3 regions of the Mesorhizobium sp. M0772 genome follow, and region 1 is predicted to be linked to each of the others. Evidence: predicted binding sites of a transcription regulator. Region 1 holds the regulator's gene; each other region holds the start of a gene.
What was found. The regulator LexA, encoded in region 1, represses DNA repair genes until DNA is damaged. The targets are predictions, from matches to a motif close to TGTTCNNNNTGTGTTCNG.
Positions count from the first base shown of each region.

Region 2: the regulator LexA is predicted to act here: its motif matches at 3,648-3,665, upstream of dinB (DNA polymerase IV).
Region 3: the regulator LexA is predicted to act here: its motif matches at 5,941-5,958, upstream of NKI06_RS09470 (YifB family Mg chelatase-like AAA ATPase).

Region 1 is NZ_JAMYPB010000019.1:15,010-24,957, forward strand. Features, by position in the region: gene arr (NAD(+)--rifampin ADP-ribosyltransferase) at 70-486, shown strand; gene NKI06_RS14985 (ComEC/Rec2 family competence protein) at 599-3,055, shown strand; gene lexA (transcriptional repressor LexA) at 3,049-3,831, opposite strand; gene NKI06_RS14995 (GntR family transcriptional regulator) at 4,037-4,801, opposite strand; gene kynU (kynureninase) at 4,970-6,217, shown strand; gene kynA (tryptophan 2,3-dioxygenase) at 6,323-7,159, opposite strand; gene NKI06_RS15010 (AMP-binding protein) at 7,156-8,781, opposite strand; gene NKI06_RS15015 (hormone-sensitive lipase) at 8,948-9,775, shown strand; gene NKI06_RS15020 (molybdopterin molybdotransferase MoeA) at 9,822-9,948, opposite strand, start outside.
Region 2 is NZ_JAMYPB010000079.1:4,898-14,845, reverse strand. Features, by position in the region: gene NKI06_RS29450 (EamA family transporter) at 1-264, shown strand, start outside; gene NKI06_RS29445 (hypothetical protein) at 410-1,585, shown strand; gene NKI06_RS29440 (putative RiPP precursor) at 1,677-1,769, opposite strand; gene NKI06_RS29435 (putative RiPP precursor) at 1,961-2,059, opposite strand; gene dinB (DNA polymerase IV) at 2,345-3,586, opposite strand; gene NKI06_RS29425 (hypothetical protein) at 3,820-4,056, shown strand; gene NKI06_RS29420 (heme-copper oxidase family protein) at 4,211-4,618, shown strand; gene NKI06_RS29415 (hypothetical protein) at 4,885-5,106, shown strand; partial or broken gene NKI06_RS30975 (PRC-barrel domain containing protein) at 5,400-5,534, opposite strand; gene NKI06_RS29405 (hypothetical protein) at 5,501-5,830, opposite strand; gene NKI06_RS29400 (hypothetical protein) at 5,991-6,293, shown strand; gene NKI06_RS29395 (DUF1236 domain-containing protein) at 6,636-6,965, shown strand; gene NKI06_RS29390 (hypothetical protein) at 7,063-7,278, shown strand; gene NKI06_RS29385 (DUF2934 domain-containing protein) at 7,371-7,610, shown strand; gene NKI06_RS29380 (hypothetical protein) at 7,767-8,018, opposite strand; partial or broken gene NKI06_RS29375 (GSU2403 family nucleotidyltransferase fold protein) at 8,268-8,657, opposite strand; TPP riboswitch at 8,868-8,980, shown strand; gene NKI06_RS29370 (YkoF family thiamine/hydroxymethylpyrimidine-binding protein) at 8,971-9,579, shown strand; gene NKI06_RS29365 (ABC transporter permease) at 9,835-9,948, shown strand, end outside.
Region 3 is NZ_JAMYPB010000010.1:70,232-80,179, reverse strand. Features, by position in the region: gene NKI06_RS09485 (hydantoinase/oxoprolinase N-terminal domain-containing protein) at 1-1,114, shown strand, start outside; gene NKI06_RS09480 (malate synthase G) at 1,238-3,406, shown strand; gene NKI06_RS09475 (outer membrane protein) at 3,594-4,229, shown strand; gene NKI06_RS09470 (YifB family Mg chelatase-like AAA ATPase) at 4,314-5,846, opposite strand; gene NKI06_RS09465 (glycosyltransferase) at 6,095-7,159, opposite strand; gene NKI06_RS09460 (glycosyltransferase family 2 protein) at 7,236-7,616, shown strand; partial or broken gene NKI06_RS09455 (hypothetical protein) at 7,604-7,693, shown strand; gene NKI06_RS09450 (glycosyltransferase family protein) at 7,838-8,416, shown strand; gene gshB (glutathione synthase) at 8,509-9,462, opposite strand; gene NKI06_RS09440 (GtrA family protein) at 9,597-9,948, opposite strand, start outside.

The DNA.
Region 1 (9,948 bases):
CGTGAACACCGCAACTGTGTGCAGGCCGGTCTCGCCACGAAGGAGGCATGATTGAAAGAAGGACTACCGATGACCGAAAACGCCGACCATACCGAGGGTGATCCGTTCTACCATGGTACCCGGGCGGATTTGAAACCCGGGGATCTGCTGAGCGTCGGCCACCCTTCCAATTTCAGAGGTAAACCACTGTCATGGATCTATTTCACCCAGACACTGGAAGCCGCCATCTGGGGAGCAGAGCTTGCAACGGGTGACGGTCGTCAAAGGATTTACATCGTAAAGCCGACGGGGTTTTTTATGGATGACCCTAACCTGACCGACAAAAAATTTCCCGGTAATCCGACGAAATCCTACCGCTCCCGTGATCCGTTGCTCATCCTGGGGGAGCTCGCTGAATGGCAGGGTCATACACCCGAACAATTGAAGGCAATGCACGATGGGCTTGCTCGCCTGAGGGCGGAGGGCCGGGATATGATTGAGGATTGAGCGTCCTTGGCGAGTGATGGTCAATTCCGGCGCGGTGGACGCGACCGCACGGACTTTCGCGCTTTGCGCGTTCATGTAGCATAGGAGGTCTGGGGCGCAAGGGGCAGACCCGATGGCTGGACGTGGCCGGGGCACGAAGGAAGGCGAAGGCGCCGAGGCAAGCGTCAGCGAACGCTCGCTGTTTGCCGATAGTCCCTATGCCGAGCCGCTGCCCCTCGCGCTGCCTGAGCCGCATCCCGGCGTCGCGCCTGCGCTGCCCGGTCACGCGTTGCCGGCGCAAGTCACAGCGCCCGGATCTATCGCCCGTCTGCGCAGACGGCTTCGCCGTCCGTCATGGCCCGCGCTCCGCCGCAGCCTTGCCGTGGCCGCCAACACGGAGCTCGACCGGGGCGTCGCCTTCCTGCTGGTGCCGGTTTTCCTGGCGGCCGGCGTCATCATTTATTTCTCGCTGGCCGGCGAGCCCGGCTTTGCGCAGCCAATCGCCATTGTGGTGCTGGCGACATGTTGCGCTGTCGCCACGCGACCTCGGCCGAGGACGCATCTGTTCTGCATGGCCGCGATGCTGTGCGCGCTCGGCGTCGTCGCCGCCAAAGTCGAGACCTGGCGCGCCGGAACGCAGATGCTCGGCTCCGAGATCCAGACACGGCTGACCGGCCGCGTCGTCAGTCTCGAACAGATGGAAAGCGGCCGCATCAGGCTGACGCTCGATGTGGTTTCGACCGCTTACCCCGAGCTGCGCTACGCCCCGGAGCGGGTCAGGCTCTCGGCGCGGACCGTTCCCGCCGATATGACCGCCGGCTCCCTGATCACCGGCTATGCCAGGCTGTTGCCGCCGACCGGTCCGGTGCGGCCGGAGAGCTACGATTTCTCCTTCGACAGCTATTTCACCGGTATCGGCGGCAGCGGCTTCTTTCTCGGCAATCCGAAAACCATTGCTACGCAGGGACCGCCGCCGCTGACCGCGCGGCTCTCCTCGGCAATCGAGAACGCGCGCGAAAACATTGCCGACCATATCAGGGGCAAAATCGGCGGCGCCGAAGGCGAGATTGCCGCGGCGTTGATTGTCGGGGTGCGCGCCGGCATCCCGGACGAGGTCAACGAAGCGATGCGGCGCACCGGCATCTACCACATCATCTCCATCTCCGGCCTGCACATGGCGCTGGTTGCCGGCACCATCATGGCGTTGCTGCGTGGCGCCTTTGCGCTGTTTCCCGATTTCTCTTCGCGCCGCCCAGTCAAGAAATATGCAGCAGTGGCAGCACTCGTCTCCATCGCCGCCTATCTCGTCATTTCAGGCGTCGTGGTTGCCGCCGAGCGCAGCTTCATCATGCTGGCGGTCATGCTTGTCGCCGTGCTGTTTGATCGCGCCGCACTCACCATGCGCAATCTGGCGATCTCCGCCATTGCCGTCATCCTGGTGTCGCCGCACGAGGTGGTCGGTCCCAGCTTCCAGATGTCGTTTGCCGCCACCGCCGCCCTTGTCGGCGCCTATGCCGGCTGGGCCGATTACCGCGCCGACAAGGTGAGAACGCCGCCGGCAAAGCGCTCCTTCGTCGGCTTCCTGTCGCGAAAATTCGCGCTGGCCATGGGCGGCCTCGCCATGACCTCGATCATTGCCGGCAGTGCAACCTTGCTGTTCGCCATCTGGCATTTTCAGCGTGTGTCGCCGCTCAGCCTGATCGCCAATCTGGCCGTGATGCCGATTGTTTCGTTGATCGTCATGCCTTTTGCCGTGCTCAGCGCACTGGCGATGCCGTTCGGCGCCGACGGGCCGTTCCTCTATGTGATGGGCAAGGGTCTGATGGCGATGATCGCTATATCGGCCTGGATTTCCGAGCGCTCGCCGGTCGACGCCGTCGGGCTGATCTCCATCCGCTCGGTGCTGCTGGTGACGGTCGCCCTCGTCATCGCCACCATGGCCACCACCTGGCTCAGGTTGGCGGCCGTGCCTTTCGCGCTGGCCGGCCTGTTGACGGTGCCGCAGGTGCTTACGCCCGACGTGCTCATATCCGAGGATGCGCATCTGGTGGCCATGCCGATCGGTGGCGGCGAACTCGCCCTCAACCGCGAACGCTCCAACGAATTCACCACGGACAATTGGAAACGGGCGCTGCGGGCCGAAACCATTATCCCACCTGAGATTTTCGAGTCAACAGATACGCGGTTCGATCTCGATCCGCTCGATCTGCCGCCCGGCTCGCCCTTCTATTGCACCGGCGATCTCTGTATCGCCCGGCACCCTTCCGGAGCCATTGTAGCGCTTGCGAAAGACCGCAAGACGGCGCGGCCGGCCTGTGCCTTCGCGAGCCTGATCGTCATCGATGACGCCACCGCCTACAATCCGTGCCGCGACCCGCTGGTGCTGGTCGTGACGAAGAAACAGCTGGCCCGCGACGGCAGCGCCGCCGTCTTCTTCGATCCGCAATCGGCAGCTGCAGCGCCAACCATCCGCTTCGCCGTCGACAAGCCGTATCGCCCCTGGCACGAGCAACGCCGCTTCTCCCGCGAAGCGCGCGGCCTGCCGCCTTACAACCAGCGTGAAAAGTACAAACCCAAGCCGGCTCAGTAGCGCCGGATCAATCCGACAAGCTTGCCCTGCACCTTCACCCTGTCCGGTCCAAAAATGCGGGTCTCGTAGGCCGGGTTGGCGGCTTCCAGGGCGATCGAGGCGCCCTTGCGGCGGAAGCGTTTCAGGGTCGCTTCCTCATCGTCGACCAACGCCACCACGATCTCGCCGGGGCTGGCTGTGTCGGCATTGCGGATGATGACCGTGTCGCCATCGAAAATGCCGGCCTCGATCATCGAATCGCCCTTGACCTCGAGCGCGTAGTGTTCGCCGCCCATGATCATATCGGGCGGCACCGAGATCGAATGGGTCTGATGCTGGATGGCGTCGATCGGCACGCCGGCGGCGATGCGTCCCATAACCGGGATTGAAATCGCGGAAACGGCATCGTCATTGCCGGCCGACATCGAACGCGACGGCGAGCCCGGCTTGATCTGGCGGCCGAGACCGCCTTGGCCCAACGCGCCTTGTCCTTGGCCGCCTTGCCCTTGGCCGGTTTGACCAAGACTGCCCTGAATGACGCTCGGCGAAAACTTCCTCGCCGCATTGAGGCCTGGTGCGATCGAGTCGGGCAGCCGCAGCACTTCCAGCGCGCGCGCCCGGTTCGGCAGCCGGCGAATGAAACCGCGCTCCTCAAGCGCCGTGATCAGGCGGTGGATGCCGGACTTGGAGGCGAGGTCGAGCGCTTCCTTCATCTCGTCGAAGGACGGCGGGATTCCGCTCTCCTTCAGGCGTTCATGGATGAACATCAGAAGCTCATGTTGTTTGCGCGTCAGCATCGCGGCCCCCAAGGGTTCTGAAACCAGAATCAGAAAAAACAAACCCAGAACAAACACTATCTGTTCCAGTTGTGTTCCGCAACCTTTTAAAGTTTAATGAATGTGTTGACGTTTTGTTCAGCGTAACGTTCGGCGCTGCGAGCGCCGCCTGCGCCCAGTTGCCAGCAACGGGGTGAAACGAAGACCAAGTGCCCTGCGTCGTCGGCTACGATCGCCGCTTCCTTTTCGGACGGGGCTGCGCAGCATCCGCGCGGGGTTCTCTCTGGGCATAGACCCGCAGCGTGTAGCCGATGTGAGCGGTCATCAGAGTTTTCGCACGGTCGACGTCGCGATCGAGGGCCGCTTCCATCAGGGCGGTATGGTGTTCGATCGCCACGGCGTCGCGCAGGGCCGCCACGGCCTTCCGGTGTCCGTCCGTGCGGCCGGCGGCGGCGCGCAGCGTCGGGGCCAGACCCAGAAAGCGGTGATGGCGATGCAATTGGTCGGAAATCGTTGCATTGAAGCGCAGCAGCCAGCTGGATGTCGCGGCACTGAGCAGCGCCGCATGGAAGGCATCGTGTTTTTCGTACCACGCGTCGACCGCATCATCCGATGGATCGTCGAGAACAGACCCGCACCGTGAGAGACGATAGTGGGCGGCAACGACCGCGTCTTCCCACTCACGGTCGCCCTTCTCGATCGATTCCACCAGCAGGGGCAGTTCGACCACCAGCCGCGCACGCGCCAAATCCTCGAGCTCCGCCCGAGAGACGGGAGCGACCGCAAACCCGCGGTTGCTGATGGCGGTCACAAGCCGTTCCGCCTCCAGCCGCGACAGCGCCTCGCGCAACGGCGTCCAGCCGATGCCGTAGGTGTTGCGCAGCGTGCTCAGCTTCAACGGCGCGGCAGGCGCCAGCCGGGTCGCAAGAATATCGCGCCTGAGCAGGCGATAGGCCACTTCCGTCTTCGAGGTCTGCTCGTCATCCAGCATCGTGATCCATCAGACATAAACGCTCGGGCGGATCATTATATATCAAAGCCTTTCAATGGGTGAATTATATATAATGTTTGACAGTTCAAGGGCGACCACTCAAGATCGCCGGCATGTTTGGGCGGCAGGCTCCGCCGCGCGCGTTTGTCCATGGAGGGGCGCCGGATCATGAGCACGACACCCGATCTCGCTACAATCGAAGCAATGGATGCCGCCGATCCGCTGCGCTCCATGCGTGAACGCTTTGTCTTGCCGCAAGGCGTGATTTATCTCGACGGCAATTCCCTGGGCGCCGCGTCAGCGGTCGTCTTCAGCGAACTGCAGCAGGCCGCCACGCAGGAATGGGCGCACGACCTCATTCGCGCCTGGAACACCGCCGGCTGGTTCAACATGCCGGTGGAACTCGGAGATCAGCTCGGGCGACTGATCGGCGCGGCTGATGGGCAGACGGTGGTCTGCGACACAACCTCGATCAACATCTACAAGCTGCTGCACGCAGCGCTCGGCATGCGGCCGGATCGGTCGGTCATCGTTGCCGAGGGCGACAGTTTCCCGACCGACCTCTACATGGCCGAAGGCGTCGCCTCGACCCGGCCGGGAACGCGGCTGCGGCTGGAGGGCGTCGACGCGGCCGCAGTCGAGGAGCTGATCGACGACAGCGTTGCCGTCATCCTGGTCAACCACGTCAACTACAAATCCGGCCAGTTGCGCGACATGGCGGCGCTGACGCGCAAGGCACATGACGCCGGCGCGCTGATCATCTGGGATCTCTGCCACACGGCCGGCGCCTTGCCGGTCGAACTTGACCGTGCCAATGCCGATTTCGCCGTCGGCTGCACCTACAAATACCTCAATGGCGGCCCGGGCTCGCCAGCCTTCATCTACGCGGCCGAGCGCCACCATGACGATGCCCACCAGCCGCTCAGCGGCTGGTGGGGCCATGCGCGGCCCTTTGCCTTCGAGCAGGGCTTTGCCGTCGGCAGCGGCATTCGCCGCTTCCTGTGCGGAACGCAGCCGGTGCTGTCGATGCGGGCGCTCAAGGGCGCGCTCGATATCTGGAACGACGTCGATATGGCGGCGGTGCGCAGAAAAAGCATCGCGCTGACCGACCTGTTTATCCAGCTCGTCGAAGCCAGATGCGGCGCCTACCGGCTTGAACTGGAAAGTCCTCGCGACGGCAGCCAGCGCGGCAGCCAGGTGTCGTTCCTCCATCCGCATGGCTATCAGGTGATGCGCGCGCTGATCGAGCGCGGCGTGATCGGCGATTTCCGGGCGCCGTCGACCATCCGTTTCGGCTTCACGCCGCTCTATGTCGGATATGGCGATGTCTGGCAAGCGGTCGAAGTCCTGGAGGATATTCTGCGCACCGGCGCCTGGCAGGACGCCCGCTTCGCGGTGAAGACCGCGGTTACGTGAGAAACCAGAGCAATTTCAGGAAAAGTGTGAAGCGGTTTTCCGTCCGAAATTGCGTCAATCAAAGAGCTAGAGCATTTCGCCGTTTCCGTTAAACGGTGAAATGCTCTAGAGCCGGGTGCGGACCGTCCAGAGCTCCGGAAACAGCACGACCTCCAGCATCTTCTTCAGATAGGAGGCGCCTGAGGTGCCGCCGGTGCCGCGCTTCAAGCCGATGATGCGCTCGACCGTTGTGACGTGGTTGAAGCGCCAGCGGCGGAAGTAATCCTCGAAGTCGACCAGCTTCTCGGCCAGTTCGTAGAGCATCCAGTAGCGCTGCGGGTCGCGGTAGACGGTTTGCCAGGCAGCCAGCACGTCTTCGTTCTCACCGCGCGTCTCGCGCCAGTCCGTGCGCCCGGCATCGGCGCCGATGTCGAAGCCATTGCGCGCCAAAAGCAGAAGCGCCTCGTCGTACAGCGACGGCGTGGCCAGGATCGCTTCCAGCCTGTCCGTAAGATCGCGCCGGTGCTTGTGCGGCCCGAGCATGGCTAGGTTGCGGTTGCCGGCCATGAACTCGATGGCGCGGTACTGCCAGGACTGGAAGCCCGAGGATTGGCCGAGCGCGTCGCGAAACTCGGTGTATTCGCTGGGCGTCATCGTGCGCAGCACGTCCCAGGCATTGTTGAGCTGCTCGAAGATGCGCGCGACACGCGACAGCATCTTGAAGCTCGGTTCGAGGCGGTCGGCGCGGATCGAGCTGATCGCGGCGCGGATCTCGTGGAGGGCCAGTTTCATCCACAATTCGGATGTCTGATGCTGGATGATGAACAGCATCTCGTCATGGGCAGAAGACAGCGGCGCCTGCGCATCGAGCACCTTGTCCAGCTGCAGATAGTCGCTGTAGGACATCCGCTCCTTGAACGACATCTGCGCGCCATCGGACGCCGGATCGTGCGGCTTAATCAATTGATCTTCTCCGCGCGCAACCGGAAGCGCTGGATCTTGCCGGTCTGGGTTTTGGGCAAGGCGTCGATGAACTTCACCGAACGCGGATATTTGTAGGGCGCGATCGTTGCCTTGACGTGGTCCTGCAGGCGTTTGACGGTCAATGCGTCCGGCGAAACACCTTGCACAAGCACGATATGCGCCTCGACGATCTGGCCGCGTTCACCGTCCTCGGCGCCGGTCACCGCGCATTCGGCGACGTCGGGATGCGAGAGCAGCGCCGCTTCGACCTCGGGGCCGGCGATGTTGTAGCCGGCGCTGACGATCATGTCGTCGGAACGCGCGGCGAAGTGGAAGAAGCCATCCTCGTCCTGCGTGAACGTATCGCCGGTGAGATTCCAGCCGTCGCGGACATAGTCCTTTTGCCTGGCATCGGCCATGTAGCGGCAGCCGGTCGGGCCGCGCACCGCCAGCCGGCCAGTAGAGCCGCGCGGCAACTCCCGCATCTCGTCATCGACGATGCGTGCCTGATAGCCGCCGACGGGTTTGCCGGTGGAGGCCGGCTTCATGTCGTCGAAGCGGTTGGAGATGAAGATATGCAGCATCTCGGTGGCGCCGATCCCATCGAGGATCGGCTTGCCGGTCTTCCGCGTCCATTCCTCGAAGACAGGCGCCGGCAGCGTCTCGCCCGCCGAAACCGCGACGCGCAGCGAGGACAGGTCAGCGCCTTCATCCATCGCCTTGAGCATGGCGCGATAGGCTGTCGGCGCGGTGAAGGAAATGGTCGCTTTGTAAGTCTCGATGATGTGGATCATGTTGGGCGGCGTCGCCTGTTCCAGCAGCGTCGCCGCGGCGCCGAAACGCAGCGGGAAGATGGCGAGCCCGCCAAGACCGAAGGTAAAGGCAAGGGGCGGGGAACCGACGAAGATGTCGTCGGGCGTCACCTCCAGGATTTCGCGGGCATAGGCGTCGGCGATGATCAGCAGGTCGCGGTGGAAATGCATCGTCGCCTTCGGCACGCCGGTGGTGCCGGAGGTGAAGCCGAGCAGGGCGACATCGTCGCGGCCGGTGTTGACGGCAGTGAAGGTGACCGGCTTGTCGAGGGCGGCGCGGTCGAGTTCCGCGTCATGGTTGGCCGTGCCGTCGAAGCCAATGACCTGCTTGAGATACGCACTGCCCTTGGCGCAGGCGGTCATCTCGTCCATCAGCCTCGTATCGCAAAGTGCGACCGTGATTTCCGCCTTGTCGACGATCTTGGCGAGTTCGCCGGCACGCAACATCGGCATGGTGTTGACGACCACCGCGCCCACCTTGGTGGCGGCCAGCCAGCAGGCGACCATGGCCGGATTGTTGGACGAGCGGATCAGCACCCGGTTGCCCGGCTTGACACCGTAATTCTCGACCAACGCATGGGCGAGCCTGTTGGTCCAGTCGGACAGTTCCTTGTAGGTGCGGCGGCGGCCATTGCCGATCAGCGCGGTGTGGTCGCCGAAGCCTTTTTCGACCAGCCTGTCGGTCAATTCGACGCCGGCATTTATGTGGTCGGGATAGTCGAAGCCGTCGAGCAAAAACTCCGGCCATTGCTCCGGCGGCGGCAGGTTGTCACGCGTGAATGTGTCGATATGCGCTGATGGCCCAAGCATTTTCGGCTGCCCCTGTCTGCCTCGCGCCCATGGCTGAACAAGGCGCAGGATCGCACCAGTCGAAATTTGTTTCAAGCCTAAAATGTTTTTAGGTCGCAGCATTGACGCCGCCCTGTTCGGCGGCCATTCCTGTCGACTGAACTGAAGCCATCCGGGAGGGATGCAGATGCTCGAACATCGTGTTGCCGATTGGGACAATGCCTACGCCAACGGCGACAACATTGCCGGCAGCAATCGCTGGCCGGCCGCGTGGGACACACCGGCACAGGCTTTTCGCGACACAATGTCGGCGTCCGGTCGGGCCAAGCTCGACATCTCCTATGGCGACAGTCCACGCAACAGGCTCGATCTGTTCCTTCCCGATGTCATGCCCAAAGGGCTCGTCGTCTTCATCCATGGCGGTTACTGGAAGGCGTTCGACAACAAGCCATGGTCGCATCTGGCCAACGGCGCGGTTGCCAATGGCTTTGCCGTGGCAATGCCGACTTACACGCTTTGTCCCGACATACGCATTTCCGGCATCGTCAGGGAAATCGCGGCGGCGATCGGCAAAGCGGCGACGATGGTCGGCGGGCCGGTGATCCTGACCGGGCATTCCGCCGGCGGCCATCTCGCCTCCAGGATGGTGACGACAACGACGCCTCTGGCCGCCGATGTGGCCGGCCGCATACGCAATGTCGTCTCGATCTCCGGGGTTCATGATCTGCGGCCGATCATGCGCACGGGGATGAACGCGACACTGGCCATCGATGAAGCGGAAGCACTGGCCGAAAGCCCGGTTCTGCTGCGCCCCATGCAGGGCGCGCGCATCACCTGCTGGGCCGGCGGCGGCGAGCGGGCGGAGTTCCTGCGCCAGAATGCGCTGCTTGCCAACATCTGGATCGGCCTCGGCGCCACGACCAGCACAGTGGTCGAGCCGGACCGGCATCATTTCAGCATCGTCGACGGGCTTGCCGATCCGACACATCCGCTGACGCGGACATTGCTGGCGTAGTAACAAACAGTTTATCTGTTAGATTTAAAGGCTTAAATGCGCGACCTCAGCGCAACATCAGAACGCTGCAAGCAGCGCCTGCTTCTGCCGCCGGAGCGAAGGGCTCGCGCACGATCAGGCCGTTGGCGTCGGCCAGCATTCTCAGCATCGAGGAATCCTGGATGCCAAACGGC
Region 2 (9,948 bases), on a different contig from region 1:
CCCGCGATCCTGGTCAGCGCGCTGCTGGTCGGGCTGTTCTCCAGTGCCTTGCCGTTCTGGCTGGAGATGGTGGCGCTGACCCGGATGCCGGCCAGGCTCTACGGCACGCTGACCTGTCTGGAGCCGGCGCTGGGCGCGCTGGCCGGCTTCCTGTTCCTGCACGAGATCCTGAGCCCGCTGCAATGCGCGGGCATTGCCGCAGTCGTCGTCGCCGCCTTCGGCGCCGCGCTGACCACGAAGCCGCCGGTGCCGTCGCCGGAATAGGTGCCTGAAATGGATATGTGACGCCGATGCCGTGGTCCGCCGGTCCCGTGTCCGGTTGCTCAAGCGCCCGCAGCATCGATATATGGATCGATGTATGTGCAGGAGATCCAGATGAGCAGGGCCGACAGCATTGCTTGAGCCGTCCGTGATCAAGGCAATACTCCTTGTCGGGTTCGCCGCTGTCGTTGCGGCTCTCGCCTGGCGGCTGGCGCGGTCGCGTCGCCAGGCCCGGCTTCGTGAAGATCCGGCCAACGACTACGCCGTGCGCCGGAACTGGTCGGGCAACCACGGCAAGCTCAATCATTCGACCTTTGTCTACTTCGATGCCGATCGTGACGGCCGCTACGGGCTCGGCGACCGCCCGATGGCCGGCATCATGGTCAGACTGCATGATGGCGACGGCCGCTTCGTCGCCGCGGCGCGGAGCAATCGCGGCGGCTTTGCCAATTTCCTGGCGTCGGCGAAACGTCGGGCCGCGCCCATCCATGTGCCGGGCAGCTACCGCTTCACCGTGTCGGTTCCGCCCGGCTGGCGCTCCAGCAGCGCCAACGAGGTCCAGTCGCAGCACCTCCGGCCGCTGCCGGGCTCGCCCACCGGGCTGGTCTCGGAAGCAATGCTGCAGCCGGTCGGCCTGTTTGCGATACGCCGGCTCAGCGGCCGCGTAGCGGACGGTGCTTCGGCGAGCATCTCGGTGATGGCGAAAGGGCAAGAGGTGGCAGTGCATCCGCTAAGTGCTGGGGCTGGCTTCCGTCTCGATCTGCCCGATGACGCCGACGCGATCGAAGTCACCGGCGATGGCATGGAACGACGACTGGCCTTGTCGGCCTACCCGACCGAACTCGGCCTGCTGTCGCCCGAGAACGCGGCTGTCGACAGCGCCGCGTCCTCGCAGGCCATCGGTTTCGACGACATCACCACGCGCGGTCTGCGCAAGGTGCCGTCCGGTTATGCCGGGTTGACCTGGTTCAACCTGAACGCACTTGCGCGCGATCATACCGAAGGCAGTGAAGGTTACGTCAACGGCAATATCTCGGGAGACCATGTCTGCTATACGAGCAGCGGACATCCGGCCGAATTCTCGAGCGACAAACCGTTCGGATTCCATTCCGTGATGCTGACGGCGGCATGGTTGAAGTCCGAAGGCGAAACCGCACTGGTCGAGAGCTGGCTTGGCGACCGGCTGATCGCCAGCGACACGATCGTCCTGTCGGCACTGGCGCCCGTCCACTACGCGCCGATGCTGGCGGCGGTGACGCGCGTGCGCCTTTCAACGAGCCACTATTGGCAGCTCGTGCTCGACGATCTGGTGGTTGTGCGCTGAACGGTCCCGCCGCCTGCGGGAGATCATGCTCCGGAAACGATCAAGCCGCCCGACTCTGTCAGGAGGATCTCGATCTACCGGGGGAACGAGTTTAGCCCGGAATAGGAGCAGAAGCGCCGTTCGCGGTGATCTGCGAGAGCTTTCCCTTTTTTACCAGCACCGGCTTGGAATAGATCTTCCTCATTTTCCACTCTCCACGTCGGGCAAAGCCCTGTTCCCGGCCAGACGGCACGAGGCGTCCGGATGATCGGCTGTTAGTCGGCGACCGGCCCGGAGCCGTTACCATTATCGGCTGTAACCTGCGAGAGCTTGCCATGCCGCATCTCCAGTGTCAGGCGAGGCCGCCAGATCAGGCGACAGTCCGACTCAACAACTTCACTCGATCGGGCCGGAACCCGCGCCATTGGCGACCGCTGTAACCTGCGAAAGCTTGCCTTTTTTGACCAGAACAGGCTTCGAATAGGTTTTCTTCATAGTGAATCCTCCAAGCTTACGCGATAATGCCAGACGGATCGGCACTGTCAACCTTCGCGGCGCCGTCGTCCCGCCCCGGGTTTTCTTGGTCCCGATGCACTAACCGCAAGTCCACCTTCATCGACAAAGCGTTGTTCTTGGGCGTGCATGGCGTGGCCGGGTTGCGGTGCGAAAAATGTCCGAAACTGCGGCGGGTCTGGCCTGGTTGGTCGGCCTGCTCAAACAGAGCGGCAATGCAGCGCGGACGGGCCCAGCCTAAACATTGGCCTTGCCGTCGCGCCGCACTCACAGTTCCCTCTCCGCCAGTTCCCTGAAAGCATCGGGAACCGAGCGCCGGGCTTCCAGCGCCACGGCGCCATAGCCGACAGCCTCTCTGCCAAAGCGCTGGCGGATCTTGTCGATGGCGCGGTCGGCGCCAAAGCGCGCCAGGCCTTGCCTGCTGCCGGGTCGCTGCTTTTCATCGGCAAGCCCGAGCGGCAGCTCCAGCTGCAGCTCGGCACTTTCTTCCAGCTGCGACACCGAGATCGCCAGCAGCGAGATGGTCTTCTCCCGAGGGTTGGCGGCCAGCACGCCGCGCACCAGCTCCCCGGCGATTTCGGCCAGCATCGCGGTTGCCGAAATCGGCTGATCGAGCGTCAGCGAGCGTGTGACGGCGTGCAGATCGGCGAAACGCACGCGCACCGTCACCGTGCGCCCGGGCCGTGATTTCGCCCTGGGCCGGCTGGCGACCCGGTCTGCCAGATGCAGCAGCACGGGTCCGAAGATACGCGCTTCGGCCGGCCGTCTGCCAAGCGCCGACTGCGCGCCGGCGGAATGCGACCGCCTGTGGGTTTCGAGCTTTCGCGGGTCGCGGTTCCATGCCAGCGACGCCAGCTTTTCGCCGGCGGCGGGCCCGAGCAACCTTCGCAGCGCCCCGCTATGCGTCTTTGCCAACTGGCCGATGGTCTCGATGCCGATCTCGGCCAGCCGCGCCTTGGTCGCCGGGCCGACGCCCCACATCAGGCCGACCGGCAGATCATGCAGGAAGGCAAGTTCGGTGTTCGGATCGACCACCACTAGGCCGTCGGGCTTGGCCACCTGCGAGGCGATCTTGGCCAGATGCTTGGTGCGCGCCACGCCGATCGAGATCGGCAGGCCGAGCTCTGCCCGGACGCGCCGACGCACCGTGGCGGCGATCTCGGCCGGCGGTCCGAACAGATGCGTGCAGCCGGCCACATCGGCAAAGGCTTCATCGATGGAAATCCGCTCGACCAGCGGCGTGAAATCGTCGAGCACCTTGATGGCGGCGTCGCCCAGCCGCTGATAGTCGGCGAAATGGCCGCCGACGAAGATCAGTCCGGGGCAAAGCTCGCGCGCGCGTCGTCCGGGCATGCCGCCGCGCACGCCGAAAGCCCTGGCTTCGTAGGAAGCGGCAAGCACGACGCCGCCGCCGACGGCGATCGGCTTGCCCCTGCGCGCCGGGTCGAGCAGCTGCTCGACCGAGGCGTAGAAGGCGTCGAGATCCGCATGCAGGATGGTGGGCTCCATCCCGACCGTTCCCTTTGCGGCGTTGCAGCATTAGCCGCGTCTGTTGTGAGAGGCGTTTTTGCCGAACAAATAGAGAACAAACAGGGCCTATTGTCAAGCGAAGCGGTTGTCGCCGGCCGGCCCGTTCCAGGGCGGGCTGTCGAGTGCTCCGCCTGGGCATCGGACCTGCGGAACATTGTCTCTCGCCTCGGCGTTCATATCCGCGACGGGACGCTGTTTTTGTGGAGGCCGGTATGGGCCAGTTCGAGATGATCGACCTCGTCAGCGTCATTGACGCCTGCACGAGCGATCGCGTTGCCGGGCACTGCGTGTCAATGGCCAGGGCGGTGGAGGAGTTGCGAGTGCTGACCGGTGATTTCGTATCGCCGGACGAGACGGTGGCCAACGCGCTGTCGGCAGTGGCGCTGGGGCGCGGCTGCGCGGTGGTGTTCGACGAGCGAGCGGGCGCCGACATCTTGCTGACGCCGTAGCGCGGCGGCGCCGGGTTGTGGCAGCCAGAAAAGTCGAACAGCGTGCAAAAAGCTGTGCAGGCATGGCCCCATAACCGGGGCGTGGAAAAGTTCTGCGCGTGGGTGTATTCTCCAGGTCGCAAGCGGTCGCAGACCGCATAGGGGGAGAAATGACATGCCGAGGGTTTCAGAACTCTTTTTCAAAACTGCCATCTTGTTCCTGATGTTGGGGATTGCGGCCGGCCTGCAGATGGCGATCTCGGGTGACCACGCCGCTTTTCCGGCGCACGCGCATATCAATCTGCTCGGTTGGGTGACGAGCGCCATCTTCGGCGGCTACTACGCGCTCAATCCGCAAAAGGCGGCGCGTCGCATCGCCATGATCCACTACGGGCTCTACACACTCGGCCTGGTGATCATGCTGCCGGCGCTGTATGTGATGCTGCAGGGAAACCCGGCGCTTGAACCGATCGTCGCCGGCGGCTCGGTCATTATCGCCGCTGCCGTTCTGGTTTTTGCTTTCGTGGTGTTTTCGCCCGAAACGGCGCGCTCGGTGTCCGGCGTGGTTCCGGCCTCTCGCTGACTGTTCGCGCGCGGCGATCAAAGTCCGACCCGCATTCGCGACCCGCGACACGGGTTGGCCAGGCCGATGGCCGCAGCCGCTGGCTGCGGTGTCTATCGCCGCGTCGGCGCTTAACATACCCGAGTCCCACCACGTATTATTTCGTGACTATTTGGCGCCGGAACCTTCCCAGATATCGCGCGTTGCGGCGACTGTATTCGCGCTGCCTTATATATAGGCAGACTTGAGTACGTCCACAGCATGGGTTGGGGGAGGAGCAGGCCACCATGTCGAACAGAGAAATCGGAACGTCGGCCTCACTGGGCCGACGCATCGCCGATCTGAAAGCCAGGATGCGAGACGCCAGCGTTACTGAACACGAGATGCAGACCTTCCAGAAGGTCGCGGCCATCATGGGGGGTGTCGAAGGCTCCCTACGCCTCGACGCCGACGACCTGATCGCGGCGTCCTTCGTCACCGAGGCGCTCGGCGATCCCGGGTCGAACTGAAGGTCAGAGCCCGTCGGCACTCAAGTGCCGGCGGGCGATGGCCCGGTTCGCAGCGTTGCGATGCTGGAGCGTGTCTGCGCCGCCCGCGGCGGGGATATCTTGCGCACTTTGAAGATTCAGGCGAGCGGCCTCAACGGCGCTTGAGATATTGGGCTTCGCGTTCGTGCTTCTCGGCTGCCTCGCGGCTGTCGAACGTGCCGAGATTGCGCGGCCCTTGACCACAAGGGCTAAATTTAACCAAACCGCCAAGGCGCCTTAAACGAAGGATCAGACCAGCCGGATCCTTCGAAATATCAATCGCGATGCTCCGGCATCGCCTTCAGCTCATCCTTGGTCCAACTGGTGACGGCGTGGACGTCCCGGGAAACCTCTCGAAAGTCCGCGGTCGCTGCCCTTACACCTCGTCGAACGGGCCGCCGCGCCTCGCCAGGTCGTGACCAATGGCGGCTTCCTCGGCGTCGTCGGGCAAGGCATCGTCACTGTCCTGGTAGGGGTTGTCGTCATCCTCCTCGGGCAGTTCGCCTTCCTTCTCGACTCCGGTGGTGTCCGGCAGGCTTTCCTCATCTGCTCCGTCGGGCAGGACCGTTGCGCCACGCAGCGCATCCCAATCCTGCCGGCGCGGCGTCGGCGCCTCCACCTCGTCATTGGCGATCGTGTCGCGGGCATCGTTTTTGCTCGGTGGCGCCTCGACCTCGTCATTGGGTTTTCTGTTTCGTTCTTCCATGATTGCCTCCTCTGGGCGGCTTTGCGTCGAGAAGGTGGAACTCACTTCCGGCTGTCAGGTTCCGGCAACCACTCCATCTCCGTGGAACCAATTGCCGCCAGTCTGCTTTGCCAAGGACTAGTCTGTTTTGCCAAGGAGATGAATCCAGAGGAGCTGGACCATGAAGACTTTCCCCCTCATCCCATGCGTGCTGCTCTTGGCGCTGGCCGACCCGGCGGCTGCGCAGGACAATGGCGACCGGAACGGCCCTGCCGCGCCTTGCCAGGCGCAGCCTCAGGACGATGCTCGGAAGCCGCCGGTCGCCAATGGCGGTGGCGAATCGACCAGCACGCTCGGTCCCTGCGGCGGCGTGCTGCAGCCGCCGCCCAGTGGTGACCAGGGTATGACGCAGCCGCCGCCGGACCAGGGCAAGACGCCGGTGATCAAGCCTGGCGAGGTGCCTGCGCAGCCGCCGAAGCAATGACCTTTGCTTGAAACTTCACGGCGTGGCACGAAGGCGGTCGGTTCCGGTCTTGGCCGGGCGACGCGGTCACCGGATCAATGCCGGCGCCGGCCGCGATCGCCACCGGAATTTGGAGCCGTGCATCGTCCACGTCGAAGGTCTCCTGAGGGATTGTGCTTCAATGCGAATCTTGCGGGTGCGGGTTCTGCTGGCATGACCGGGAAGCCGATCAATTTAGTCTCCGCTTGCGGAACAAGACCGTACCGGCTGCGTTTGCCTCCAGGAGCCCGCCACCTCGATCTGCGCTGTTTTCGCCTCATGCGGGAACACGGCGGAGCTCGCCAACAACGACAGGAGACGAAGATGAAAACCATCCTTATTCCCGCCGTCGCCGGGCTCGCCATGATCGCTGGTATCGGCATTGCCGCCGCCGACGAGGTCATCGTCACGCAGCCGGCACAGCAGCAGGTGATCATCACCCCGGAACAGCGCACGGTCGTGCACCAATACGTAAAGAAACATCCGCTTGCCTCGGTCAATCTGCTCGGCGTCGAATTGAATGTCGGCACTGCCTTGCCTGACACTGTCGAGCTGCAGGAGGTTCCCGACGTTCAGTACAGATACGCCGTCGTCGACAACCATACCGTGTTGGTCGACCCCAGCACGCGCAGGATTGTCGAGGTGGTCGAGTAACGCTCGACAACCTAACCATTCATCGGTGATACGGCCCTGTCGTTCTTCCTAAAAGGGCGGCAGGGCCGAATGATGAACATGATGAAGGAGAATTGCCATGTTGCCGCATGTCGAGACCCCGAACTCCGCCAATGTTGCGGCGTGTTGCGACAAGTTGCTGGCCGAGCGCAACACGGCGCTGTTATCGATGAAGGAAGCGATCGCGCTCCTGCGGGAGCGCACCGGCACCGATCGTTCGGATGCCGACCTCGCGGGGCTGATCGTCAAGAAGGCGGCGCTGCTCGGCGTTGCGGTGATTTCCGACCCGCGCTGAGATGTCTCGTCACTCAAGACGCCGGCCGAATTTTCGGCTAATGTTTTCGTGGAATCTGGACCAACCGACCGGACCCAACCACGGAGGCTTAAGTGACGGACGACAAACAGGACCGCATTCGCCAGCGCGCGCACGAGATCTGGGAAAAGGCCGGCCGGCCTGAAGGCGCGCATCAGGAACACTGGGAGCAGGCCACGGCTGAATTTGATGGCGCGGTCGCCAAGCCCAAAAAGGCGGCGAAGAAAGCTGACGCCAAGCCCGCCAAGGCAGCCGCCAAGCCAAAGGCCGCGAAGCCTGCCGCCGCAAAGTCCGGCAAAGCCAAATCGAAATAAGGCCAGAAATAAGGCCAGTCGAAATAAAGCAAGGCCGGAATTCGCTGGCCGGGCCATCCTTGGCGCCCGCCGTTCAGGCGCGCCCGAGCCTCTCAACCTGACGAATTGCGCCTGCGACGGGCAGCGCAATTCCTTGTGTTTGGCGACAGCCGCCCCTCATGCCTCCCAGGCATAACTCGACAGCGCAAAGCGAATCCCGGCAGCTGTCATAGCCAGTTCGCATTCGGTGATCTGGCGCAGGTGGCGCAGATAGCGCGTTACAGTCTGTGGCAGCCAGCCGGCGCAGGCCTCGACATAGGCGCGGCTGTGAACAAGGGTGCCGGTCGACAGCGTCTCGTCCTTCTCGGCAACGACTTTCAGATATTGGCGGATGAAGCGGATGTCGTCGGCGATGTCCTGGCTGGCCATTCGCCAGGCCCCGGCGAGGCGTTGGCACTGATCGAATGACAAGGGCAACAAAGGGGGCGGCAATAAAGGCGGCGGCAACGACGGAGATGACGGCAAAGGACGAGAGAGATCGGCGAAGGCAACATGGTTCGCTGTGCTCAAGGACATTCCTCTCTGAGAAAAGAGATATCGTACTTTATGTACGAATAAGCGTCAAGCCAATTCGTACAGTTGGGACGATGGAAATGAATATAGCAGCGGTCGCTTCAGTTAATCCCGCATCGTGAATCCTTCAGGAGTCGCACCAATTTCGCGGAGGGATTTCCCCAGGATGGTGTTGACTGTTTCCCTCGTGGCGGCGTCGAACAGGTTCAAGCCGCCCCGGATCGTCTCGCGCCAGTTTTCGCCCCTCTCCCACGCTTCCATGAAGGCGAAGGCAAGGTCGTCCTGGCGACGCGTGGCTTCGAGCGCTTGGGTCAGCAGGCGCGCTTGATGGAGATCCTTCTCCCGCTTGGCGCCAGCGCTCGGCCCGCGTCGCGAGGCGACGATCAGCTTGTGGATGGCGTGGCGCTGGGGCGAGGGGACCAGCACAGGCAAGCCCGAGCGATGCAGGAGCACAGTCCGGATGGGGTCGCGGATAAGGAGATCCAGAAACCGTAAGGGCTGCGCGGAGTCTCTGCCGTTTTCTTATAATTACGTTTATCAGCTTGAATTCCAACGCAGTTATAAGAAGTTCGTGGAAACCTTATAACGCAACGAACTGACGAGTCGTCTGTTAACGCCCGGGCGCCCGGCACGTCTGGCCTAAAACACTTTGCCGCAGTGCCTCAACAAACGGCTTCCCCAATGTCTCGAACAATGCTTTAACCCGCCCATCCACAGGGGTGCTCCGTATCGTCGGGGCTGAGATGAGGGCGGCAAGCCTTCGGACCCTAAAGCTGATCTGGATAATACCAGCGGAGCGAGGCGGGCGATGTTTTCAGGCGCACAGATTTCCCTTTATCCCATGACCGACGATTTCGTCGGCGTCATCCTCGGCGCGCTCGGCGCGCTCGATCCCTGGCGCGACCGGCTGCGGATCGAAACCGATGACATCTCGACCCTTATGGTCGGGCCGCCCGAGGTGCTGTTTCCCGCCATGCGCGACCTGTTCGTCGCGGCGGCCAAAAGCGGCAAGCACTGCGTGCTTTCGGCGGCGGTCTCGCGCGGCTGTCCGGGCGAGCCCGACGATCCGATCTGCCGCTCCGACGAGACCGGCGGCCCCGCCATTCCGCTGGACGAGCGCAAGATCGCCGCGATCCGCGCTGTCCAGGCCATGCCGTCGACCGGCCAGCCGGTGGCGGCGCAGTTCTCGCTCTACGTTATGGGCACGGGCGACCATATGGACGAGATCTACGGCTGCATCGATTTCCTGAAACAGTCCGGCGTCTTTGAGCGCTCAAAGAACTTCTGCACCAAATTGCGTGGCGATGCCGGTGCGGTGTTTGCCACGCTCAACGAGGCCTTCTGCCGCTTCGGCCCCGGCGCCGGCCACGTCACCCTCGACATCACGATCTCGGCGAACAGCCCGAGCGCCGTCTGAGCCGCGGCTCAAGCGTCGTTCCTCGAGGATATTGCCGTGGCTGGTTTATCTGACCCATTGCGTGGAGGAGATGCCTCTGACCCCTCAGCACAAAGAGGAGGGGAGCCATTGGCGATTGGCGAAGACCGCGATGCCCACGAATCTCCCCCCTCGAGCAGGAGATGGCCGGCAGGCCAGAGGGGGTCCCAGCGCGTGGAGCGCCGACGTCCTTTTCGCATCGGCAAGGCGTGGGCGCTCTATGCGAGACGACCCCCTCTGTCGCCTTCGGCGACATCTCCCCCTCGAGGGGGGAGATTAGCCGCAGGCATCGCCAAGACCATCCCCGCCGCCTTCGCCTCCGCCCTGCTCCTCGCGGGGTGGGAGCTCTAC
Region 3 (9,948 bases), on a different contig from region 1:
CGGCTTCCGCACCATGGTCGAGGCGGTCGCCATGCGCACCTTCGGCCTCGGCGGCGATTCCGAAGTGGCGCTGGAAGATGGCGCGCTCAACCCGAAGATCCTGCTCGGGCCGCGTCGCCTGGTGCCGCTGGCGCTGGCCGGCCTTATGCATCGCGAGGCCGTGACCTCGGAACTCGAGCGGCAGCTGCGGGCGCCAAACCCCGGCCGCATGGATGGCCGCTTCGCGCTGCGCACCGGCGTGCCGGACAGGCTCGCCGCCGGCCTGACCGCGCCCGAGGCGAAACTGTATGAAATGATTGGTGCCGTGCCGCTCGCCATCGACAGGCTGCTCACCTCGAACGCCCAGAACGCCACGCTGAACCGGCTGGTCTCGCGCGGTCTTGTGCATATCTCGGGCTTCACCCCCTCGGACGCCGCCCATGTGCTCGGCAAGCAGGCCAACTGGGACCCGCTTGCGGCCCGGCTCGGCGCCGAACTGTTTGCCCGCAAGCGTGATGGGCGAGGCCAGTACATCGCGCCGTCTCCGGAGGTGATTTCCGAACGCGTGCTGCTGACGCTCACGCGCTGGTCGGCCGAATACATTCTGGAGACAGCCTTTGCCGAAGACGGGCTGGATGGCGCCGCCACCGTCGCGCATGCGCTGGTGCAGCGCGCCGTCGATTCCCATCCCGGCATCGCAAGGCTCAGCGTCGCGCTCGATCGTCCGGTCATTGGCCTCGGCGCCTCGGCGCCGCTGCACTATGCCGGCTTGGCCGAGCTGGTCGGTAATGAGTGCGTGGTGCCGGAGGATACCGATGTCGCCAACGCGCTCGGCGCCGTCGTCGGCCAGGTCCGCGTCTCCGCCGAAGCCCGCGTCAGCCAGCCTAAGGAAGGTTTGTTTCGTTTGGCGTCGGGGCAAACGGTGCGCGACTTCACGGACGAGGCCGAGGCGATCGCGGCAGCGGAGGCTGATGTGCGGGCGATCGTAGCCGCGCGCGCGAAGGATGCCGGCACGGATAATGCCGAGATCGACGTTTCGACCGAGTTCAAGGTGTCTACGGTTGAGGCCCAACGGATGTTTATCGAAGCGCATGTGGTGGCGGTTGCATCGGGTCGGCCGAGGATTGCGGTTTAGGTGATCTCCCCCACGAGGGGAGAGATCAGCAGCTTCAAATTCCCCGCCTTCACCCTAAGCTGAATTGACCCTTCACCCCTGACATGCCAAAGGCCGCAAAGCCTTTCATCTGGAGAAGCCCTGATGACCGATCGCGTCGAGATCGCCGGATTGCGGATTGCCCGCGAACTGCATGACTTTGTCGGCGAAGCGCTGCCGGGTACCGGCATTGCCGCCGACGCCTTCTGGAACGGCTTTTCGGCTATCGTCCATGATCTCGCGCCGAAGAACCGGGCGTTGTTGGCCAAACGCGACGCCATGCAGGAACGGATCGACGCCTGGCACCGCGCCAATGGCGCGTCCATCGATATGGAGACCTACAAAAGCTTCTTGCGTGAGATCGGCTATCTCGTGCCCGAAGGGCCGGCCTTTTCCGTGTCGACCGACAATGTCGACCCCGAGATCGCCACCGTTGCCGGGCCGCAGCTGGTGGTGCCGGTGATGAATGCGCGTTATGCGATCAACGCCGCCAATGCCCGCTGGGGCTCGCTCTACGATGCGCTCTACGGCACCGACGCCATTGCCGAGACCGGTGGCGCCGAGAAGGGTAAAAGCTTCAACCCCGTGCGCGGCGCCAAGGTGGTTGCCTGGGCGAAGAGTTTTCTGGACGAGTCCGTGCCGCTCACCTCGGGCAAATGGGCCGGCGTGAACGGGCTGACGGTTTCGGGTGGCACCTTGCGGCTCGGCGCCGGCGCCGGCGGCACCACACTGGCCAACCCGAAACAATTTGCCGGCTACCGCGGCGACGGCGCCAACCCGGAAGCCATCCTGCTGGTCCAGAACGGCCTGCACATCGAGATCCTCATCGACCGCACCAACCAGATCGGCCGCACCGACCCGGCCGGCATTGCCGACGTGATCCTGGAATCGGCGCTGACCACCATCCAGGACTGCGAGGATTCGGTCGCGGCGGTGGATGCCGAGGACAAGGTCATCGTCTACCGCAACTGGCTCGGCCTGATGAAGGGCGATCTGGCGGAGGAAATCAGCAAGGGCGGCAAAACCTTCACGCGCAAGCTCAATCCGGACCGCGCCTGGACCGCGCCCAGTGGTGGCGCGCTGAGCTTGCCTGGCCGCTCGCTGATGCTGGTGCGAAACGTCGGTCACCTCATGACCAATCCGGCCATCCTCGACCGCGATGGCAACGAGGTGCCGGAAGGCATCTTGGATGCGGCGATGACGGCGCTGATCGCGCTGCACGATGTCGGCGCCAACGGGCGTCGGATGAATTCCCGCGCGGGCTCAATGTATGTGGTGAAGCCGAAGATGCATGGGCCGGAGGAAGTCGCCTTCGCAGTCGAGATTTTCGACCGCGTCGAAGCGCTGCTCGGTATGGCGGCAAACACCATCAAGATGGGCATCATGGACGAGGAGCGGCGCACCACCATCAACCTCAAGGAGGCGATCCGCGCCGCCAAGGAACGCGTCGTGTTCATCAACACCGGCTTCCTCGACCGCACCGGCGACGAGATCCACACCTCGATGGAAGCCGGGCCGATGATCCGCAAGGGCGACATGAAGCAGGCCGCCTGGATCTCCGCCTATGAGGCGTGGAATGTCGACACCGGGCTGGAATGCGGTCTGGCCGGCCACGCCCAGATCGGCAAGGGCATGTGGGCGATGCCGGATCTGATGGCGGCGATGCTGGAACAGAAGATCGCGCATCCCAAGGCCGGCGCCAACACCGCCTGGGTGCCGTCGCCGACGGCGGCGACGTTGCACGCCACGCACTATCACAAGGTCGATGTCCATGCCGTCCAGGCGGCGCTCAAGAGCCGGCCGAAGGCGAAGCTCGATGATATATTGTCGGTGCCGGTGGCGGTGCGGCCGAACTGGACCCCCGACGAGATCCAGCGCGAGCTCGACAACAATGCGCAAGGCATTCTCGGCTATGTCGTGCGCTGGATCGACCAGGGCGTCGGCTGCTCGAAAGTGCCCGACATCAACGATGTCGGCCTGATGGAAGACCGCGCCACGCTGCGCATCTCCTCGCAGCACATCGCCAACTGGCTGCACCACAAGGTTTGCTCCGAAATTCAGGTGATGGATTCGCTGCGGCGCATGGCAGCGATCGTCGACCTCCAAAATGTCGGCGACCCGCTCTACCGCCCGATGGCCACCGATTTCGACAATTCCATCGCCTTCCACGCCGCCTGCGACCTGGTGTTTAGAGGCCGCGAACAGCCGAATGGCTATACGGAACCGGTGCTGCACGCACGGCGGCTGGAGCTGAAGGCGAAAGAGCGGGCCTGATCCTGCGGCGGAAAGGCGTCGGCTGAGGCCTGCGCAGCTTCGCGACCGCACTCGTGGGAAGACGCTGCCTCCAGTGCCTGCAATCACTAATTTAGCCTGCAGCGTGACTGTTTTGACACAGGTTTCGCAAGGATTTGGGTGTATTGCTAAGACATTGATCAATTGATGGTCGGGTCGGGGGACATCCATGCGGCTTTTTGCAGGAATTTTGCTGGTTGCGGGCATGACTGTGACCGGGGCCAATGCAGCGGATTTCGTTGAACCGGTAGCCTCCACCTATTCATGGACCGGCTTTTACATCGGCGCGAATGCGGGTGGCGCCTTTGGCAATATCGACGGTAACTTCATAGGCATCACCGGATCGGCCGACATCAGCGACTTCACCGGCGGTGTCCTGGTCGGTGCCAACTATCAATCCGGCCCGTGGGTTTTCGGTATCGAAGGCGACATAAATTATCTGGGCTTCAAGCAGGAATTCGACGACGGCGGCCTTTTTGCGCGTGCAAGTCTGGATGCCTACGGGACGATCCGGGGTCGCGTCGGCTACGCATTCGATCAGTTTCTGCCCTATGTCACCGCTGGCCTTGCCGTAGGCAATGTCAAGATCGACGAACATGTCTTCAACGAAACCGAAACCAAGCTTCAGACCGGATATGCGGTCGGCGGCGGTGCGGAATATGCTTTCAACAACAATTGGACCGTTCGCGCGGAATATCTATACGTCGACCTCGGCAAGAAGGATTTCGGGTTCGATCCCGTCGATCCTTACAACGTGAAGACGAATTTCAGCGTCGTTCGCGCAGCCTTCGCCTACAAGTTCTGACTTTTAGCAAAGCCAGACATCATCGGTTCTTGATATCGGTCCGGGCGGACAGCTAGCCATCCCGACAAAGCAGGCTAGGCTTCGTCACGCCGCCTGCGCTACCCGCTCCGACATCATGCGGTAGGAAATCGCCTCGGCCAAGTGAATGCGGCCGACGGTTTCGCTGGCGTCGAGGTCAGCCAGTGTGCGCGCCACTTTGAGCACGCGGTGATAGGCGCGCGCAGAAAAGCCAAGTTTCTCGCTGGCGTCTTTCAGCAGCGACAGGCCTGCTGCGTCCGGCGCGGCGATGTCCTCGATAACAGAAGGCGAGCAATGGGCGTTGGTGGTGGCACTGGTGACGCCCAGCCGCTCGAAACGTTCGCGCTGGATGGTGCGGGCGCGCGCCACGCGCTGGGCGACGGCTGCACTTTTCTCCGCTCGGTCGGGCCGGATCAGGTCGGCGGCCGAGACCGCCGGCACCTCGATCCTGAGATCGATGCGGTCGAGCAGCGGGCCGGAAATGCGCGCCTGGTAGTCGGTGCGGCAGCGCTCGCCGCGCAGGCAGCGATAGCCGGGCTCGCCGGCCATGCCGCAACGGCACGGGTTCATCGCCGCCACCAGCTGGATGCGCGCTGGATAGGTGACGCGGTGGTTGGCGCGCGCGATCATGCAGTCGCCGGTCTCCAGTGGCTGGCGCAGCGCATCCAAGGTCTGCGGCGTGAATTCGGGAAACTCGTCGAGGAACAGGACGCCGTTATGGGCAAGCGATACTTCGCCCGGCCGCGCCCTGATGCCGCCGCCGACCATTGCCGCCATCGAAGCCGAATGGTGCGGGGCGCGGAACGGCCGCCGGTCGGTGAGCTTGCCTTCGCCGAGCTCGCCGGCCACCGAGGCGATCATCGAGACTTCAAGAAGTTCCTTGGGCGCCAGTGGCGGCAGAATTGAAGGCAGCCTCTGCGCCAGCATCGATTTTCCCGAGCCGGGAGGCCCGACCATCAACAGATTGTGGCCGCCGGCCGCCGCCACTTCCAGCGCCCGCTTGGCGCTTTCCTGGCCCTTGATGTCTGAAAGGTCGGGCAGGTCGCGGGCCGAGACATGGATGCCGGGCTCGGGCCGCGACAGCACCTGCGTGCCGCGAAAATGATTGGCGATGGCAATCAGGCTGCGCGGCGCCAATATGTCGAAATCCTTGCCCGCCCAGGCCGCTTCCGGCCCGCAGCCGAACGGGCAGATCAGGCCCTTTCCCTCGGCATTGGCGCCGATCGCCGCCGGCAGCGCGCCGGCGACCGTGGCAATGGTGCCGTCGAGCGACAATTCTCCGAGCACGACATAGGAGGCCAGCATGTCGCCCGGAATGGCGCCGAGTGCAGCCATCAGGCCGAGCGCGATAGGCAGGTCGTAATGGCTCCCTTCCTTGGGAAGATCGGCAGGCGCCAGGTTGACCGTCACCTTCTTCGACGGCATCGACAGCCCCGACGCATGCAGTGCCGCCTGCACGCGCTCGCGGCTTTCGGCCACCGCCTTGTCGGCCAGCCCGACGATCTGCATGCCGACCTTGCCCGGCGCGATCATCACCTGGACATCGACCGGTACGGCCTCGATGCCCTGGAAAGCAACCGTGCGAACCCGCGCCACCATCTTGCTCTGCCCCCGGATATCGGCTCGCCTCGGCCTTGTGGTTCAGACCGCGAGCGACGTCAGGACAAGACAACCATAGATTTCAGGCCAAGGCAAGAACATTACAGGAACATGCATTCGTGGTGGCTGCAGCGCGCTGTGCCGGTTGCAAAAAAGGAAGATGGTTGAGCAAAATGGAACGGCTGCTCCGCCTCCTCGACCGCGTTAACAAGGCAACTAGGCCCTTCGGCAATCTGAGGGTGTTGCTTCTAAGCGGTGATGAAGGCATCGACCGAACCTGAAAGCGATCGATCGATCGCGACCTGCGGTGGAAGCCACTCCATGACAGGATATCTGAAAGGCCAAGGCAGGGCGATCCGGCGCGAAGAGCCGCTCTCCAGAAAAATCTCGTTTACAAGGTCTATGAACCGCCCGCGGTCTCGTTCGATTCGTTTCAAAGTTTGCGAACGAATGTAATCCCGGGGAATTCGTCGCTCCTTCAGCGCTAAGACAGCCTCCGCGATGGATCGAGGATCGGGTGGAACTGTGAGCGAATAGTCGTCATCCAGATAAAGGTCTCGGCCGCCATGGTTCGGCGTCGTGACCACTGGAAGGCCCGCGAGAAGATATTCCGTGCTGGCGAACATTGGTCCTTCCAGGTGAGAGAGACAGATTCCCACGGCTGCACGATTTAGATGCGTGTTCACCTGAGCCGGTGCCAATCGGACCGGCTTGCCGGTGCCGTCAAACTCGTTGATAAAGACGTGATGCGGAGCGAGCTCCCTATGCCGATTTATTCGCGCTCTTTCCGACTCCGTCGTGGAGGACCCGCTTGAATCTCGATAGAAGACAAATGCGCAACGCTGGATGCCAAGCGACAAGTCATGGCGCTTCCACGGAGCCAGTTGCGCATTGTAGATTGCATCAAATTCTACAGGGACGTCATCGAGAGGCCTGAATATGTGTTCGGAGGTTGTTGACGTCTTGTTGTGCAGGACGGCGGCCTCGCCGGACTGATTCAACAGATCAGCCTCGGCCTGAGTGTTGGATAGGAAGATTAGCGAGTGACGGGGGTTCTTGAGTCTATGCAGAACGGCATAGGTCCGGATGGTTTTGACGCTAGCACTGTTTTCGATGGACCAGGTTGGCGAGATGAGAAACCAGGCGCGGTGGCTGCGTGGAAGGAAAGGCATATGACTTGCTAATCCGAGCGGCGTACCGGACATTCCCGAATAGGATATGAACGGATCGTCCGACAGCAAACTGGCCTGAAGAGCCGGTTGCGACTTCGCGGAAGGGTGCCCTTTTCTGAGTTTGTGGCCATGACGCAGCATGGCTCTGACAATCTCGAATTTGGTAGGAGGGTGATACCCGTGCTGTAGGGTCAACATGCGGCAATTGCGATCTTGAGTGCGGAGAAAAACTCGCTTCGACAGAGAGAAATTTGGCAAAGAAACATCGCCATTCGATCTACGGAATATCTCAGGCGATCAAATCTGGTGTACGGAGAAGCGCCTCTTGAAAGAAAACATCGTCCCAAGCGGGGCTGGTTCTCACATCGCGCTACCAACCGTATCCGTTTGCGTAGGCTGTTTCAATCAAGAGGCATTCATCGACACTGCGATCCGGTCCGTAGCGGCGCAGACGTACACTGCGTTCGAGTGCGTGGTGGTCGATGATTTTTCGACCGACGCTTCCCGCGAAGGATTGAAGAGTGTCTGTCCCAGCTTGGCGACAGTCGTTTCCGCTTTCTGCCCCGACTGCAAAATGGCGGGCAAATGGCAACGATGATGACCGGGCTTGACGCGACAGCCGGGCCCCTGATCTCGTTTCTTGACGGTGACGATGCTTGGCACCCTGACTTCATAGAATGCCATGTGAGAGCGCATCTCAGCCACACCCGTATCGCGGCGATGTCGAGCTCCGATGAGGTGGTGATAGATACGGCCGGCAAACTGCTTGCGGGCGGTCATCCCGTATTCCACCTGAATGACCCGCGATCGATACCGAAAATGAGCGGCTACCTGCATGTCGACACCGAAGCTGACCCGACATTATTATTTATTGATCGGGGCACCGTGGGTTGGTTTTGGTCGACCACATCGGGGATGATGTTTCGTCGAGCTCCGCTTGAAATCATGCGTCCATCCGATCCGGACGAAATAAGGATATGTGCCGATGGTTATATGGCTCGTGCCGCCCATATGATCGGCGGAACCGTGAGGATTGGGCGGGCTCTTGGCAGTTATCGGCTTCACGGCGGCAATGGCTGGGCGGACGGGCGCATCCTGGGTACCGGAGTTGGCCTCGGCAGGATGTCGCCTGATACTGAAATAGCGATACGGCGGGCACTGGCCAATCGTTGGTGCGAAGTGGCGCCGGGACTGGAGCATTTAATCTCCCGCCACTCAATGCGCAGGACCTTGGTCGACCTGATCGGACTGTCTGCGGCTTTTGCATTGCTGGAAAAGAACTCCGATGCGGGTTTTCTGCTGAAAGACTGGGCAACACCACAGCGAAAATTGCAGACCAGACTTATCGGTCTCCTTCCTCCGAAACTGAGGCCTCGGCGCTTCCGGGACATAGTTTGATTTGATGAGCCGCTTGCTCGGCAGTCTTACCCGATAAAGAGCATCCTTCGATGCTTCTCTGGACCCACCAAAGTCCTCCGTAGCAACGCACACTACGCGGCCGAATTGCGCCGTATTTCCTCCACCGCGTCCCAGAACAGGCTGGCGATATCCGCGCCACCAAAGCGCTGCACTTCGCGCACGCCGGTTGGCGAGGTCACGTTGATTTCGGTCATGTAGTCGCCGATCACGTCGATGCCGACCAGGATGAAGCCGCGCTCTTTCAGCGATGGGCCGATGCGGGCGCAGATCTCGCGTTCGCGTTCCGTCAGCTCGGTCTTTTCGGCGCGGCCGCCGACATGCATGTTGGAGCGCGAGTCGTGGTCGGCCGGCACGCGGTTGATGGCGCCGACCGCTTCGCCGTCGATCAGGATGATGCGCTTGTCGCCCTTGCGCACGTCCTTGAGATAACGCTGAACGATATAGGGCTCACGTGACAGCTGGGCGAACATTTCGAGCAGCGAGGCGAGGTTGCGGTCATCCTCCTTGAGATGGAAGATGCCGGCGCCGCCATTTCCGTAGAGCGGCTTGACGATGATGTCGCCGAACTCCTTGCGGAAGGCGGCGACCTCCTGGGGATCCTTGGTGATCAGCGTTTCGGGCATCAGATCGGGGAATTCGGTGACGAAGATCTTTTCCGGACTGTTGCGCACCCAGGCCGGGTCGTTGACGACCAGTGTCTTCGGGTGGATGCGCTCCAGAATATGCGTCGTGGTGATGTAGTTCATGTCGAAGGGCGGATCCTGGCGCAGCAGGATCACATCCATCTCCGACAGGTCGGTGCGCACCTTGTCGCCCAGCGAAAAATGATTGCCCTTCTCGTCGCGGAGCTTCATCTCCTCGATGCGGGCAAACACCTTGCCGCCCAGCATCGACAGCCGGTCCGGCGTATAGTGGAACAATTGGTGCCCGCGCCGCTGCGCCTCCAGCGACAGCGCAAACGACGTGTCGCCGGCGATCGAGACGGTGGAGACATGGTCCATCTGGACGGCGATCTTCAGGGTCATCTTTTGGTCTCCAGCGGGTCGAGCAAGTCCAGGAAAAGTGCGTAGCGGTTTTCCGTCCGGAATTGCGGCAAGGCAAGTCGCCGATATACGGAACTTGGCGGCTTCTGCCAATCGCGCTTGCTTGGCCCAGACCTTTACCGGTCGAAGACCAGCCGGGAGTAACCGAGGAAGGACAGCGCCATGGCGACCGGCGAGGCGACGGCAAGTGCGGCCAGCGGCGGCAGCGCCGGCAGCGCAAACAGGATGGCGCAGTAGACGAGATAGTTGACGATGCTGGTGGCGATGCCGACGCCGCCATAGCGCGCGCCCTCCTGCGCCAGGCCGCGGCTCGACGGCGAAAAGGTCAGGTGCCGGTTGATCTGCCAGGTGACGCACAGCGCAAAGCCGATCGACAGGACACGGGCGACGAAGGGACCGAGCGGCGTCACCGCCAAGAGCAGCCAGAGCGCCGCGGCATCGGCGACGAAACCAACGCCGCCTGCCAGG